DNA from 2 places in the Microbacterium protaetiae genome. Region 2 is predicted to be linked to the other one. Evidence: predicted binding sites of a transcription regulator. Region 2 holds the regulator's gene; the other holds the start of a gene.
What was found. The regulator HrcA, encoded in region 2, represses chaperone genes, less so after heat shock. The targets are predictions, from matches to a motif close to TTNGCACTCGNNNNNNNCGAGTGCNAA.
Positions count from the first base shown of each region.

Region 1: a site for HrcA is predicted at 3,111-3,137, ahead of groES (co-chaperone GroES). Genes of this name have one in related genera too.

Region 1 covers NZ_CP035494.1:607,490-615,011, forward strand. The annotation lists gene yczR (MocR-like transcription factor YczR) at 1-816, opposite strand, end outside; gene yczE (membrane protein YczE) at 879-1,682, shown strand; gene rarD (EamA family transporter RarD) at 1,703-2,638, opposite strand; gene groES (co-chaperone GroES) at 2,733-3,029, opposite strand; gene ET475_RS02670 (class I SAM-dependent methyltransferase) at 3,163-4,353, shown strand; gene ET475_RS02675 (hypothetical protein) at 4,357-4,815, opposite strand; gene tsaD (tRNA (adenosine(37)-N6)-threonylcarbamoyltransferase complex transferase subunit TsaD) at 4,812-5,897, opposite strand; gene rimI (ribosomal protein S18-alanine N-acetyltransferase) at 5,894-6,577, opposite strand; gene tsaB (tRNA (adenosine(37)-N6)-threonylcarbamoyltransferase complex dimerization subunit type 1 TsaB) at 6,574-7,317, opposite strand; gene tsaE (tRNA (adenosine(37)-N6)-threonylcarbamoyltransferase complex ATPase subunit type 1 TsaE) at 7,474-7,522, opposite strand, start outside.
Region 2 covers NZ_CP035494.1:3,465,656-3,473,177, forward strand. The annotation lists gene ET475_RS16165 (16S rRNA (uracil(1498)-N(3))-methyltransferase) at 38-769, opposite strand; gene dnaJ (molecular chaperone DnaJ) at 773-1,891, opposite strand; gene hrcA (heat-inducible transcriptional repressor HrcA) at 1,940-2,986, opposite strand; gene hemW (radical SAM family heme chaperone HemW) at 3,094-4,311, opposite strand; gene ET475_RS16185 (DUF1990 family protein) at 4,311-4,961, opposite strand; gene ET475_RS16190 (response regulator) at 5,010-5,681, opposite strand; gene ET475_RS16195 (sensor histidine kinase) at 5,678-6,847, opposite strand; gene ET475_RS16200 (hypothetical protein) at 7,012-7,522, shown strand, end outside.

The DNA of each region.
Region 1 (7,522 bases), 930 kb from region 2:
GATCGTGCCCTGCGCCGCGGCCGCATCCAGCAGCCGCCGACGCACCGCCAGCGACATCGAGCGCCCGGTCGGGTTCTGAAAATCGGGCATCAGATACGCGATGGCGGGGCTCGTGCGGCGCATCGCCGACTCGAACGCCTCCACGTCCCACCCCTCGGGCGAGTCCACCGACACCGGAGCGGTCACCATCCGCGCCCCCGCCGCGCCGATGGCGTCGTAAGCATGCGGGTACGTCGGCACCTCGATCAGCGCACGGTCGCCGCGGCGCACCAGCGCGCGGCCGATGAGGGCGATGGCCTGCTGCGCGCCCACGGTGATGAGCACCTGGTCGGCGTCGGTGGGCAGCCCGCGCTCGGTGTAGCGCCGGGCGACAGCCTCGCGCAGCACGGGCAGCCCGATCGTCTCGTAACCCGAGTCGAGCAGCAGAGGCGCGAGCTGAGTGGATGCCTCGGCCACGGCATCCAGCATCATCGAAGGCGCCGGCAGCGCGGCCTTCAAGAAGTCGAGCAGCCCCGTCTCGGGCACCGTCGGCGAGGCAGCGCCCCCAGGCAGCGCGGTGCGCGTACCCGAGCCCTGGCGGCTGAGCGCGAACCCCTGCTCGCGCAGCCGCTGATAGGCCGCGGTGACGGTGGTCCGGCTGATCTCGAGCTCGGCGGCAAGTTCACGCTCGGCCGGCAGCCGCACGCCCGAGCCCACCCGGCCGTCGATGACCAGCAGCCGGATGCGGTCGGCCAGCGCCTCATACGACGCGCCGCTGCCCCGCCACTCGCCGAGCAGGTCGAGAAGCGCGTGCGCGCCGATAGCCATGATCGCCATCAGGCCACTTTAGTCAGATTGGCTCTACTTCTCCAGGGTATTTTCACGATTGGATGCCTCTTATGCAGCCAATCCAGTCGGACTCTGTCGCTCCTGCGACATCGCGCCGCCGCGCCTGGCCGGCGCTGCCGGCGTTCGAGCCCAAGCCGCTGAGCCGCCGCCCCGCCTCGCGCGGCCGTCGACTCGTGCAGTTGCTGGTCGGGCTGTTCTTCTACGGCATCGCGATCGCCACGATGATGCAGGCCACCATCGGCATCGAGCCGTGGGATGTGTTCGCCCAGGGAATCATGCTGCACACCGGCATCCCGTTCGGACTCGTCACCAACCTCGTCGGCGCCCTCGTGCTGCTGCTGTGGATTCCGCTGCGACAGCGCCCCGGCATCGGTACGGTGCTGAATGTGCTGCTGATCGGGCCGGCCGCCCAGTTCGGTTTGTGGGTGATTCCGCAGCCTCAGGCGCTCTGGGCGCGGGTGCTGCTGTTCGCCGCCGGCCTGGTGCTCATCGCCGCCGCGACCGGACTCTACATCGGAGCCCAGCACGGCCCGGGCCCCCGCGACGGACTCATGACCGGACTGCATGCCCGCACCGGGCTGCCCATCTGGCTCGTGCGCACCGGCATCGAGGCGACCGTGCTGGCGGTGGGCTGGCTGCTGGGCGGCAACGTCGGCTGGGGCACCCTGGCGGTCGCACTGTGCATCGGCCCGCTCGTGCATGTGAGCATCCCGCTGTTCGCGCTGCAGCTGCCCGAAGCTGTCACCGAGCCGGGCTTCGGCGATGCGCAAGCCGGCCGGGTCATCGAACCGGATGCCGCTGCTCGACACCGCACGCCAGACCCGCAGCCGTGGGCCCTCGGCCGCTGGCGGTAGCGAGCCGGGGAGCCGACCGCTCAGGCGATCTCGGCGACGTCGTTGCCGACGCCGGCCGCGCGGGTGCGGCGTGCCGCACGCAGTGAGTCGATGCTCAGCACGACCAGCGCGACCCACACCAGGCCGAAGCCGATCCACCGTTCGGTCGGCATCGCCTCGTGCAGAATGACCGCGCCGGTGACGAACTGCAGAATCGGGGTGAGGAACTGCAGCAGTCCGATGAGGCTGAGCGGGGCGCGCCGAGTCGCGGCGGCGAACAGCAGCAGAGGCACCGCGGTGGCCACCCCGGCCAGCAGGAGCAGCACGGCGTGGGCGGCCCCGGCGGTGCCCAGGGTGAGGCCCGAGCCCGTGCCGACCCAGATCAGCATTCCCGCCGCCACCGGGGTCAGCCATGCCGTTTCCAGGGTCAGCCCGCTCACCGCGTCGACCGTGCCGCCGACGCGGTTCTTGGTCAGGCCGTACAGGCCGAACGAAAAGGCGAGTGCCAGCGAGATCCACGGCACCTGGCCGTATCCGACGATGATCACGCCCACCGCCACCACCGCGATCGCTATCGCCACCCACTGCGCCCGGCGCAGCCGCTCACGCAGCACAAGCACGCCCAGCAGCACCGTCACGATCGGATTGATGAAGTAGCCCAGGCTCGCCTCGATGACGTGTCCGGTGAGAGTCGCGACGAGGTAGACGGTCCAGTTGACGAAGATGAGGATGCCGGCCGCGGCCGTCCAGCCCAACAGTCGCGGCTGCCGCGCGATGCGCGCGAACGCTCCCCAGCCCCGGGTCACGCTCAGCGCGACGACGCAGAAGACCAGCGAGAGCAGCACCCGCCAGGCGACAACCTCCCACGGAGTCGAGGGCAGCAGCAGCAGAAAGTACAGCGGAAACAGACCCCACAGCAGGTAGGCAGCGAAGGCGTAGAACCCGCCCGTGGTCGCCGCGCTTCTGGTCTGCCTCACTGCACCAGCCTAGACAGACGACGAGGACCCCGGATGCCGCAGCATCCGGGGTCCTCGTACGGGGTGGGCGAGAGCACTCGCCCGGCGAATCGAGCTAGCGAACGACGACCGCGAGCACGTCGCGGGCCGACAGCACGAGGAACTCGTCGGCCCCGAACTTGACCTCGGTCCCGCCGTACTTGCTGTACAGCACGCGGTCGCCGACGGCGACGTCGAGCGGAACGCGGTTGCCATTGTCATCGATGCGGCCGGGGCCCACGGCGATGACTTCGCCCTCCTGGGGCTTCTCCTTGGCGGTGTCGGGGATGACCAGGCCACTCGCGGTGGTCTGCTCGGCCTCGACCTGCTTGATGACGATGCGGTCCTCGAGCGGCTTGATGGAAACCGACACGGTCTACCTCTTCCTTCGTTGAGACTGAAGACTCGTTAGCACTCAGACATCGAGAGTGCTGACATCAGTTTAGGCAATGAATTGGCACTCTCGCAACGCGAGTGCCAACGAACCTCTCCCATACGCTGGGACGATGCAGATGAGCGAGCTGACCGCACTGCTCACCCCCACCGGGCTGAGCCTGCTCGACACGCTCGATCCGGTCGTGTCGACGGCGGATGCCGCGCGCGCCGTCTCGCGGCTGCGCGCGGCCGGTCATTCCCCCGACCTCGTCTCGGCCGTCGTCGGCCAGGCGCACCTGCGCGCGAAGGCGGTCGCGAAGTTCGGCGACTTCGCCGGGCGGATGCTGTTCACCCGCGCGGGGCTGGAACAGGCCACCCGGCTGACTGTGGCCGCCCACCACGCTTCACGCATGCGCACCGCCGGAATCACGCGGGTCGCCGACCTCGGCTGTGGCATCGGCGGCGACGCTCTCGCCTTCGCTGCCGCGGGTCTTCAGGTTACGGCCGTCGACGCCGACGAGGTCACGGCGGCGATCGCCGCGTACAACCTGGCCGTGTTCGGCGACACCGTCACGGTGCGACACGGCCGGGCCGAGGCATCCCTCCCCCACGACGTCGACGCGCTGTGGCTCGATCCGGCGCGACGTGCGGCCGGGCATCGCGAGACCCGGCGGGTGGGTCCCGACGACTACTCGCCGCCGCTCGGGTGGGCCTTCGAGGTCGCCGCGACGCTGCCCACCGGCATCAAACTCGGCCCGGGCCACGATCGGGACGCCCTGCCCGCCGACGCCGAGACGCAGTGGGTGAGCGCCGACGGCACCGTCGTCGAGCTCGTCGTGTGGACCGGCGCCCTCGCGCGCGACGGCGTGCGCCGCGCGGCGCTGCTGCTGCGCGGCGACAAGGTGCACGAGCTGACCGCCGCCGACGACGCACCCGACGCCGAGGTGCGCGAGCTGGGCGCCTACCTGCATGAGCCCGATGGCGCCGTCATCCGCGCGCGGCTGGTGGGCACTCTCGCCCGGCAGCTCGAAGGGGGCATGCTCGATCCGCGCATCGCCTACATCACCGGGGATGCCGCGCTGACCAGCCCGTTCGTGCAGTCGTTCCGGGTGCGCGAGACGATGCCCGCGCACGCCAAGACCGTCAGTGCCGCGCTGCGCGCGCGGGGCATCGGCACCGTCGAGATAAAGAAGCGCGGCATGGATGTCGACCCGGCGGCGTTCCGCCGCAAGCTCGCGCTGCGCGGCGAGGGGTCGGCGACCCTGATCCTGACCCGGGTGGGCCAGCGTCACCTCGCCGTCCTCGCCGACCGGGTGCAGTGACGCTCAGCTGACCAGGTGCTGCTGGTGCGCAAGCCACAGCAGCCATCCGGCGCTGTACAGCACCGACAGAATGCTCAGCGCCAGCGCCCAGCCGGCGACGACCCGGCTGTCCCACGGGCGGCGCAGCGCGACAATCGACACGATGGCCGCGGCGAGTCCGAGCGGGAACGTCCAGCCGACGAAGAACGACGCACCCAGGGCCATGACGGCAAGACCCAGCGCCCAGCCGCTCATTCCGTGCCGCACCCGGACCGGCGCCACCCACTCGGCGTCGGGCAGCGGGGGAAGGTCTTCGCTGGGGCCGACATCGGTCGCCGGCAGGTTGACGGGGGCGGTCGGCAGCCGCTGGAACCCGCCCTTGTGGGCACCGGGAAGTGCCGCATCACCCATACCGAGTTCGATCTCGGGCGACGCCGGCGAGGTCTCGATGTGCGGGGCTGCCTGTTCCTTCTCGTCGCTCATCGCTGTGCCACCTGAATCTGCGTGACCGGCAGGGTCGAGTCGGCGCCGAACGCGAGAGTGGACGGCTCGCGTCCCGAAGCGATCAGCTGCGCGGCAAGTGCGGCGATCATCGCTCCGTTGTCAGTGCACAGCGACAGCGGCGGGATGCGCACCGTCACTCCGGCGTCCGCGGCGCGCGCAAGCGCGACATCCCGCAGTCGTCGGTTGGCGATGACCCCGCCTCCCAAAAGCAGCCGGGGCACATCGTGCCGCGCACAGGCGTCGAGGGCCTTGGTCACCAGCACATCGACGACCGCCTCGCGGAAGCTCGCTGCCACATCCCCGGTCGGCACTGCCTCGCCGGCCGCTTCGCGCTGTTCGATCCAGCGTGCGACGGCCGTCTTCAGCCCCGAGAACGAGAAGTCGTAGCGGTGGCGATCGAGGTCAGAGGCCCGCGACAGCCCGCGCGGAAAGCGGATGGCCTGCGGATCACCGGATGCCGCCGCACGGTCGATCTCGGGGCCGCCGGGGTAGGGCAGCCCGAGAATGCGGGCGACCTTGTCGAAGGCTTCGCCGGCTGCGTCGTCCATCGTCTCGCCGAGCAGTTCGACGTCGGTGGTCACATCGCGCACGAGCAGCAGCGAGGTGTGCCCACCCGAGACGAGCAGCGCGACGGTCGGATACTCCAGGGGCCCCGCTTCGGTGTCGAGGATGTCGGCGGCGATGTGCCCGACGAGGTGGTTCACGGCATACAGCGGCTTCTCGAGCGAGACGGCGAGCGCCTTGGCGGCCCCGACGCCGACCATGAGGGCTCCGGCAAGGCCTGGGCCGCTGGTCACGGCCACCGCGTCGAGATCGCTCAGCGGCAGCGGGCCGGGCAGCCCGAGGTTCGCACCGGCCTCGGCCAGCGCCGCCTCGATCGAGGGCTGCAGCGCCTCGAGGTGCGCACGCGCGGCGACCTCGGGGATCACCCCGCCGTAGCGCGCGTGCTGCTCCATGCTGCTGGCGATGGTGTTTGAAAGCAGCGTGCGGCCGCGCACGATGCCGATGCCGGTCTCGTCACAGCTGGTCTCGATGCCCAGAACAAGCGGTTCGCGGGTCATTGCGCCGATCCTTCCGGCCGTGCGGCGTTCCGTTCCGGCCGTTCGGCGTTCCGTTCCGGACGTGCGGCGTTCAGGTCCGGCCGTGCGGCGTTCAGAACTCCTCGAGTTTCGGCCCGCACGGCCGATTCCGACCTGTTTTCGGCCGTCTGCGTCGATTCTGGCTGAGTTTTGAACGCCGGGGCGACGTCACTTCGGCGCAAGTCGGCCTGCATCACGATGGCATCGACGTCGTCGGGCTGGTAATACCGCGGCCGGCGGCCGACCTCGTGAAAGCCTTCCGAGACATACAGCGCCTGCGCGACCGGGTTGTCGGCGCGCACCTCGAGGAACAGGTCGCGCACCCCGCGGCGATATGCCTCGGCGATCAGCTCGAGAAGCAGCATCCGTCCCCAGCCGTTGCCTCGGGATGCCGCCGCCACCGCTATCGTCTGCACGTCGCCGTCACGCGAGCCGGCCACCGCGCGCAGGCCTGCGTAGCCGACGAGGGCGCCATCGTGCTCGAGCACGAGGTAGCGACCGTGCGGTGAGACGAGTTCGTCGCGCATGGTGCGCACGCCCCAGGCGTCGGTGGGAAACGATGCGCGCTCGAGCGCCATGATCGCGTCGAGGTCGTCGAGTGTCGCGGTGCGCAGTGTGACGGGCACGGCCGCCTCGTTCTTCGGCGCGTCCGCCCCGCTCACAGGCCGACCTTCTTGCGTGGGGCCGGCACTGCCACATCGGGTGAGCGCAGATAGAGAGCGTCGTGCGGGCCGATCTCGCGCCCCGCGGCCAGCGCCCGTGCGGCGGCGAGCGCGAGAATCGCGCCCGACACGGCGTGGGCGCCACGCCGCTCGGCGCCGGCGTCGGCGAGCACGGCGTCGATTTCGTCGCGGTGTGCCAGGGCCGGACCGCTCGTGCGCACCGGAAGCCCGTCGTCGTCGATGCCGTCGTAGACGGAGTACGCATACTCGCGGCGGCGCGCGTCGGTGACGATCGCGAACCGCACGGGCGCGGCATCCGTCAGCGCATCGTGCAGCAGGTGCTCGAGCGCTATCGCGTCGTGGCTGATGACCGGAACGACCGGGATGCCGCGGCCCAGCGCGAACGCGCGCGCGGCGGCGATGCCGATGCGCAGGCCGGTGAAGGGGCCCGGGCCCATGCCCGCGGCCACGTGCGAGATGCCCTCCCGGTGGGAAATTCCATATGGAATTTGCGAGACCACATCATTTTGCCGGCGGTTTGATGTGGGCTGGGCGGTTTGATGTGGGCTGGAGGCCCCGACGGGATGCTGCGACCCACCCGCCGTGACCTGCTGCAGCAGCGTGCCGATCACCTCGGCGTGGGCGAGCGGGTCGGGGCTGTCTGCCTGCGCGCAGACGACGCCGTCATCCTCGATGACGGCCACGGTGGTGCCGAGCGAGGTGTCGATGCCGAGGATCACGCCTTCCAGCGTAATAGCGAGCGATCGACAACAGCCTGAGGGGCGGTGGCGGCGGCGCACGCCCGGCCTCACTCGGGCAGCGCGCCGGGCGTCGGCAGGCGCGGCCCCGGCCGACCTCACGCCCCGCGGCGCCGCCTCACGCCCCGCGGCGCCGCCTCACGCCCCGCGGCGTGACACCGTCACCACGCGCGGGTCGGGGGCATCC
Region 2 (7,522 bases):
TCCAGTCTATGAGCCGCCATCGGTCATTGAGCGAGCATCACCAGCGCCCGAGGCGGGTGCTCACCACCGCGAGGGCCGCCGGGCCTGCGGTCGAGGTACGCAGCACGGTCGAACCGAGCGCGGCGATCACGGCACCGGCTTCGGCGAACGCGGACAGTTCCTCGGCCGCGATGCCGCCCTCCGGGCCGACCACCAGCACGATGTCTCGGCCGTCGCCGACGTCGAGCCCGCTCAGCGGCACCGTACCCGCAGGGTCGAGGACGACCAGGCGGGATGCCGCAGCTCGGCCGATCAGCGCACGGGTCGTGATGACCTCGGCGACCTCGGGAATCCAGGCGCGGTGCGCCTGCTTGGCTGCCTCGCGGGCGATGCTCTGCCAGCGAGTGCGGCCCTTGGCCTGTTTGGCGCCCTCCCAGCGCGAGATGCTGCGGGCAGCCTGCCACGGCACGATCTCGTCGACACCGAGCTCGGTGGCCGCCTGCACGGCCAGCTCGTCACGATCGCCCTTCGCCAGCGCCTGGACCAGCACGACACGCGGGGAGGCGGCCGGTACGTCTTCGCGGGCGGTCACCCGCACCGCGACCTGCTGTGGCGTGACGTCTTCGCACACCGCCGTGAGCCACGCCCCCCGCCCGTCGCCGAGGGTGATCGTCTCGCCCGCGCGCACGCGTCGCACCGTGGCGGCATGGTGTGCTTCTGCACCGGTGAGCATGACACGGTCGCCGACGCGGGCGTCGGTGGCCTCATCCACCACGAAGTGCAGCGCCACGGATCAGCTGTTCCGGAAGCGATCGCGCAGGCGCGCGAAAAGCCCCTGTTGAAATTCGGCGAGCTTCGGGTCGGGCGCCTTCGTCTTCTTCTTGAAGTCGACGATGAGCGCCCGCTCTTTCGCGTCGAGGCGCGTGGGGGTCACCACGTGCACACCGACGCGCAGGTCGCCACGCCCCGAACCGCGCAGGGGCGTGATGCCACGTCCCTTGATCGTGAGGATGTCGCCGCTTTGCACGCCGGGGCGCACTTCGAGATCGACAGGTCCGTCAAGCGACTCGATGGTGGTCGTGGTGCCGAGGATGGCGTCGGGCATCGACACGTCGAGAGTGGCGAGCAGGTCATCGCCCTCTCGGCTGAACACGTCGTGATGGGCGACGGTGATCTCGAGGTAGAGGTCGCCGTTCGGGCCACCTGCCGGACCCACTTCACCCGACCCGGGCATCTGCAACCGCAGCCCTGATTCGACGCCCGCCGGAATGTCCACTGACACCGTCCGACGCGCCCGCACCCGACCCTGCCCCTGGCACGTGGCGCACGGGTACGGGATGGTGGTGCCATAGCCCTGGCAGACGGTGCACGGGGCGCTCGTGACCACGTTGCCCAGCAGGCTGCGCACCGTACGCTGCACGTGACCGGAACCGTGGCAGATCTCACAGGTGACCGGCGAGGTGCCCGGCTGGCAGCATGAGCCGTCGCACGTCTCACAGAGCACGGCGGTGTCGACCTCGATGTCGCGGTGCACGCCGAACACGACGTCACCCAGCTCGAGGGTCACCCGCACGAGGGCATCTTGCCCACGCTCACGGCGCGACCGTGGCTGCCCGCCCCGCCCGCCGCCGCCGGCTGCGCCGAAGAACGTCTCGAAGATGTCGCCGAAGCCGCCGAAGCCGCCCTGACCACCGAAGGGAGAGTCACCGCCCATGTCATAGCGACGACGCTGCTCGGGGTCACTGAGCACGTCGTAGGCGTGCGTGACGAGCTTGAACTTCTCTTCGGCCTCCGCACCCGGGTTCACATCGGGATGCAGCTCACGAGCGAGTCGCCGGTATGCCTTCTTGATCTCGTCGGGGGTCGCCTCGCGCGACACGCCGAGCACCTGGTAGTGGTCCTGGTCAGCCACATTCGCCTTCCTGCCCGCGCCAGCGCCGCGGGTTCGTCTGCGCCGGGGTCAGTGCCCCGACTCGTCTTCTTCGAGCAACGTGCTCAAGTAGTGCGCGACGGCTCGCACCGCCGCGAGGTTGGTGGGATAGTCCATGCGAGTGGGGCCGAGCACACCGACTCTTCCCCGCGCACGTGCCGCGTCGTAATCGCCGACGACGAGGGATGCCTCGGCCAGGCCGAACGGCGCGTTCTCGCGACCGATCGACGCGGCCAGCCCCTCTTGATCGGCGACCATCTCGCTCATCAGGCGCAGCAGTGTCACCTGCTCCTCGATGGCTTCGAGCAGCGGGTAGATCGAGCCACGGAAGTCGGCCTCGTCACGCGCGAGGTTGGCGGTGCCGGCCATCAGCAGGCGGTCTTGCCGGAACTCCTCGAGTTCTTCGGAGACGAGACCGAGCACCGTCTGCAGCGCGGGATCCAGGCGCGTCGGCGCCGCCGCGCCGGCGATCGCGGCCAGCAGCCCACCGACAGCCTGTGCCCCGTCGCCCACGCTGTGGCCGGTGATCAACACCGAGACGCGGGCGCGCAGCTGCGCGACATCCACCTCGTCAAGTTCGACGGGCAGCGTCACGATGCGCTGCGAGACGCGCCCGGTGTCGGTGACGAGAATCACCAACAGCCGTGCGGCGCCCAGATCGACGAGCTCGACGTGCGTGACGTTGGCCTGCGCGAACGACGGGTACTGCACGATGGCGACCTGTCCGGTCAGCCGTGTGAGGGCCCGGACCGTGCGGGTGAGCACGTCGTCGAGGTCGGTCGAGCCGTCGAGAAAAGTCGTGATCGCCGAGCGCTGCGCCGGGCTCAGCGGCCGCAGTTCGGCCAGATGGTCGACGAAGACGCGGTAGCCCTTGTCGGTGGGCACCCGCCCCGACGAGGTGTGCGGGGCGGCGATCAGCTCTTCGTCTTCGAGCAGCGCCATGTCGTTGCGGATCGTGGCCGCCGAAACGCCGAACGCGTGCCGGTCGACGATGCGCTTGCTGCCGACAGGCTCACGGGTCTCGACGTAGTCCTGCACGATGGCTTGGAGCACCTGCAGTCCGCGCTCGGTGACCATGGGTGCTCCTTTCTCTGCTGGCACTCATCCGGTTCGAGTGCCAATTCTAGCGAGTGCGCCTGGGGGATCGCTCGGCCACGCGCGCACCGCGCGTCGCATGAATCTCGTCAGTCGGTCAGCGCCCGCACGACGGCGTCGGCGAGCAGGCGTCCCTTCACCGTGAGCACGATGCGCCCGCGCACGGCGTCAGCACCCGAGACAAGGCCGTCGGCGATCAGACCGGCCACGGCATCCCGATGTGCCGCATCGAGCTCGACCAGCGGCATCCCCTCCCGAATCCGGGTGCGCAACAGCACCGATTCCAGAGTGCGGGCCACAGCATCGGGTCTCTCTCGCCCGGCCGCCGGCGACGTGCCGGCCGCGAGCCGTTGCGCATAGGCGGCGGGATGCTTCACGTTCCACCACCGCAGTCCCACGATGTGACTGTGGGCCCCGGGGCCGAACCCCCACCAGTCGTGGCCGCGCCAGTACGCGAGATTGTGGCGCGAGCGGTGCCGTTCACCGCGCGCCCAGTTCGACACCTCGTACCAGTCGAAGCCCGCCTCGGCCAGAGCCGCGTCGGCGAGCTCGTACATGTCTGCCTGCAGATCGTCGTCGGGCGCCGGCACCTCGCCGCGGCGGATCTGCCGCGCGAGCTTTGTGCCCTCTTCGATGATCAGCGCGTACGCCGAGATGTGGTCGGGCTCCAGCGCCACGGCCGTGGTCACCGAGCTGCGCCAGTCTTCCAGCGACTCCCCCGGCGCCCCGTAGATGAGGTCGACGCTGACATCCAGGCCCGCGCGCCGCGCGGCCCGGACCGCCGTGCGCACATTGGCCGGGTCGTGCGTGCGATCCAGCGCTGCCAGCACGTGCGGCACCGACGACTGCATGCCCACCGAGAGCCTGGTCACCCCCGCCGCCGCCAGCTCGTCGACCACCGCGTCGGTCACGGTGTCGGGGTTCGCCTCGACGGTGACCTCGGCCCCCTCGGCGATTCCGAACGCGTCGCGTACGCCGGCGAGCATGCGCGCGAGGTCTCCAGGCGGCAAAAGCGTCGGCGTCCCTCCCCCGAAGAAGACAGTGGATGCCGCGCGCCGGCCGTGGGCAGCATCCAGCACTGCGCGCGCCAAGCCGATCTCGCGCAGCAGGGTGTCGGCGTACTGATCCTGCCGCGCGCCGCGCAACTCGGTGGCGGTGTAGGTGTTGAAGTCGCAGTAGCCGCAGCGCACCCGGCAGAACGGCACGTGCAGATACACGCTGAAGGGCGCGGCGGCGTCGACCGGCAGGTCTGCCGGCAGCAAGCCGTCGGCGGGGGCGGGGTCGCCGATCGGCAGAGCCGAGCCCATCAGGCCGGAGTCGCGTACAGGGGCGAGATCGCGCGCAGGTAGCGCTGGAACAGCGCCTTGCGCCGGCGGGTGATCAGCCACGGCATCACCTTGTAGAAGAACGACCGCGGCGCGTCGAACGCACGCACGGTGAACCACACTTCGTCGTTCTCATACCACTCGACCATGAACGACTCCTCGCCACTGACGACGGTGTCGCTCACAGTGCCCAGGAGAAACCCGACGCGGCGCGGCTCTTCGATGGCAAGGATCACCCGCAGCTCGCCGCCGGCCTTGAGCCCTTTGACCCGGCCGCGCAGGTGCACGGTGGCCCCCGAGCTCACCCACGGTGTGCCATCGGCGTCGAAGCGTTGATCGGCCTCGAGTTTGCTGGGCGCTATCGCGTTGCCTTCGGCGTCGAAACTCACGCCGGAGTACATCGGTCCGGCAGCCGGACGCACGTCGGTCACGCTCAACCCGCCGTCCCGCTGCGCGCGCCACGACAGCACGGCCTCCGAGGCCGTACGAAAGCGATCTTCGCCACTGCCCAGCCGCCAGGATTCCTGCGCCGGACGACTGCGCTCGGGCGGGTACTGCATGAGATCGGGCGCCTGGGTCGCTCCGACCGCTGCATAGTCCACCGTCTCGTCACGGAAGGTCCCTCGACGCATGCGTTTCAGCCTAGCGAGGCCAGGCTGTGAGCGGAGTGCACGCGTGGCTCACGCGCCGGGGCGCCCGGGCTCGACAAGTCCGTACTCATACGCGGCGATCACCGCCTGCACCCGATCACGCAGCCCGAGTTTGGCGAGGATGCGGCTCACATGCGTCTTCACGGTTCCCTCGGAGACGAACAGCCTTCGACCGATCTCGACGTTGCTGAGCCCATCGGCGATGGCCCTCAGCACGTCGCGTTCCCGGTCGGTGAGCTGAGCAAGCGGACCGGGGCGGCCCTCAACAACCCGACGCCGGTGCACGTACCCTTCTATCAGCCGGCGTGTCAGCACCGGTGCGAGCAGCATGTCTCCCGCGGCGACGGTGTGGATTCCGGCGATCAACTGCTCGGGACCAGTGTCTTTGAGCAGAAAGCCGCTGGCCCCCGCACGCAGGGAGTCGTACACGTAGCCGTCGACATCGAACGTGGTCAGCATGAGCACTCGGGTCGTCACGCCTGCCGCGAGAATGCCCGCGGTCGCCTGAATTCCGTCCATCCCCGGCATCCGCACATCCATGAGCATGACGTCGGGCGATGTCGCGCGCGCCAGCGCCACCGCCTGCGCACCATCGCCGGCCTCGCCCACGAGTCGCATATCGGGCTGCGATTCGACCACCATGCGCAGCCCGGCCAGAATGAGCGGCTGATCGTCGGCGATGGCGACGGAGATGTCGTTCATGAGACCCGCTGTTCCAGCGGCAGTTCCGCACGCAGCAGATAACCTCCGTCGGCGCGCGGCCCGGTCATCAGAGTGCCGCCGAGGGCAGCCACACGTTCGCGCAGGCCGAGCAGGCCGTGATCCGTGCCGCCCAGTGAACTTCCGCCTGCGCCGGGCGCGCACGACACCTCGATGGTCATGACGCCGCCCGACGAGGCCAGCCGCACCCCGGTGTCGACGTTTCCGGCGTGTTTGAGCACGTTCGTCAGTCCTTCCTGCACGATGCGATATCCCGCGAGTTGGATGCTGGGCGCGAGCGCCGCGCCGACGCCTTCGGTGTGCAGCTGCACGGGCAGTCCGAGCTCGCGCATCTGCGCGCACAGCGCATCGACGTCCGACAGCGTCGGCTGCGGTGCGGTGCCCTCTGGCGCCTGGCCGTCTTCGCGCAGCACCTCGAGCAGAGTGCGCAGCTCGTTCAGCGACTCGCGGCCGAGCCCTTCGATACGCGCGAGTGCCTCGACGGCCACTGACGGGTCGGATGCCGCCGCCAGGCGTGCCCCGCCGGCCTGCATCACGATCACGGTGATGGTGTGCGAGATGACATCGTGCAGCTCGCGGGCGATGCGCGCGCGTTCCTGGGTTGCGGCGCGTTCGTCGGCCTGGGCGCGCTCAAGCTCTTGCCGCAGGGCGCCGTCGCGATATCGCGCCCAGCTTCGTGCGAACAATCCGAGCGTGAAGGCGGCAGCCAGCAGAACGCCGTCATAGAGCAGGTCTCCGGGATCTGCCATCTCGGGAAACCGCAGCGAGATGACCGTCAACGTCACGGCGCTGACGACTGCGCCGGCGATCTGGCGCACCATCCGCTCTTCATGCCGTGCGCAGGAATACAGAGCCACCAGCCATGGGATGAACTCGCCCCAATAGCCCAGAGCCAGCGGCACCACCCAGACCGGCACGGCGATCACCACGGCCACGCCGATCTGCACGAGGAGTGCGAACCGGCGACGCAGCACGAGCAGCGCGCAGATGACCGTCATCGGCACGAACGACGACGCCACCGGCGCGGCGCCCACGCTCTCGCTCAGGCCGAAGACAATGTCCAGTACTCCGGCCACCCACAGTCCGGCCGCCGGCGCCACATCGAAGACTGTTCCCCGCCATCCCGCTCGACGCCACGCACCGTGCATGGCACCACGGTAGCCCTCTCCCGGCCGGTCACGCCTCTGTCTCACGAGGGATGCCCACTCCGTCGATCGGCAGAGACACCGTGGACATTTCGACGACGCGCTGCGCGCGTGCCGGGACCACACTGACAGCGACACGGGACATCCGGTCCTGCAAGGAGGCCATCATGACAACCACGACGACCCTCGCCACGCGGTGGCGGCTCATTCTGACGGGTCTCATTCTCGGTCCGGCACTGCTCGTGACCTCGAACGCGTTCATCATCCCTGAGCCGCCCGGCGGCATGCGTGCGGCGTTCGACGCGATGGCTGCGCAGCCGTGGATGCTGCTGCTGGAATCGATCGTCGAGGGCCTGGGGTTCGCCATCAGTCTTGCCGCCTTCGCGGCTGTGACCTGGGTGGTGCGCGCACGGGGCGGGGCTGTCGCGACCATCGGCGCGATCTTCTGCCTGCTGGGCGTGCTCGGGTTCGCCTGGTCGGCCGGCGGCGGGATCTTCCTGTCCGTCCTCGCGGGTATGCCAGATCAGGATGCGGGATTCGCGGCGGCGCAGGCGATGAACGCCGATCCGCTCAGCGGCGCACTGATCATGGCACTGATGTTCGTCGCCGAAGCCGGTATCTGTCTGGTCGTCATCGGCCTACTGCGCGCACGGCTGATCTCATTCTGGCCGTTGGTGC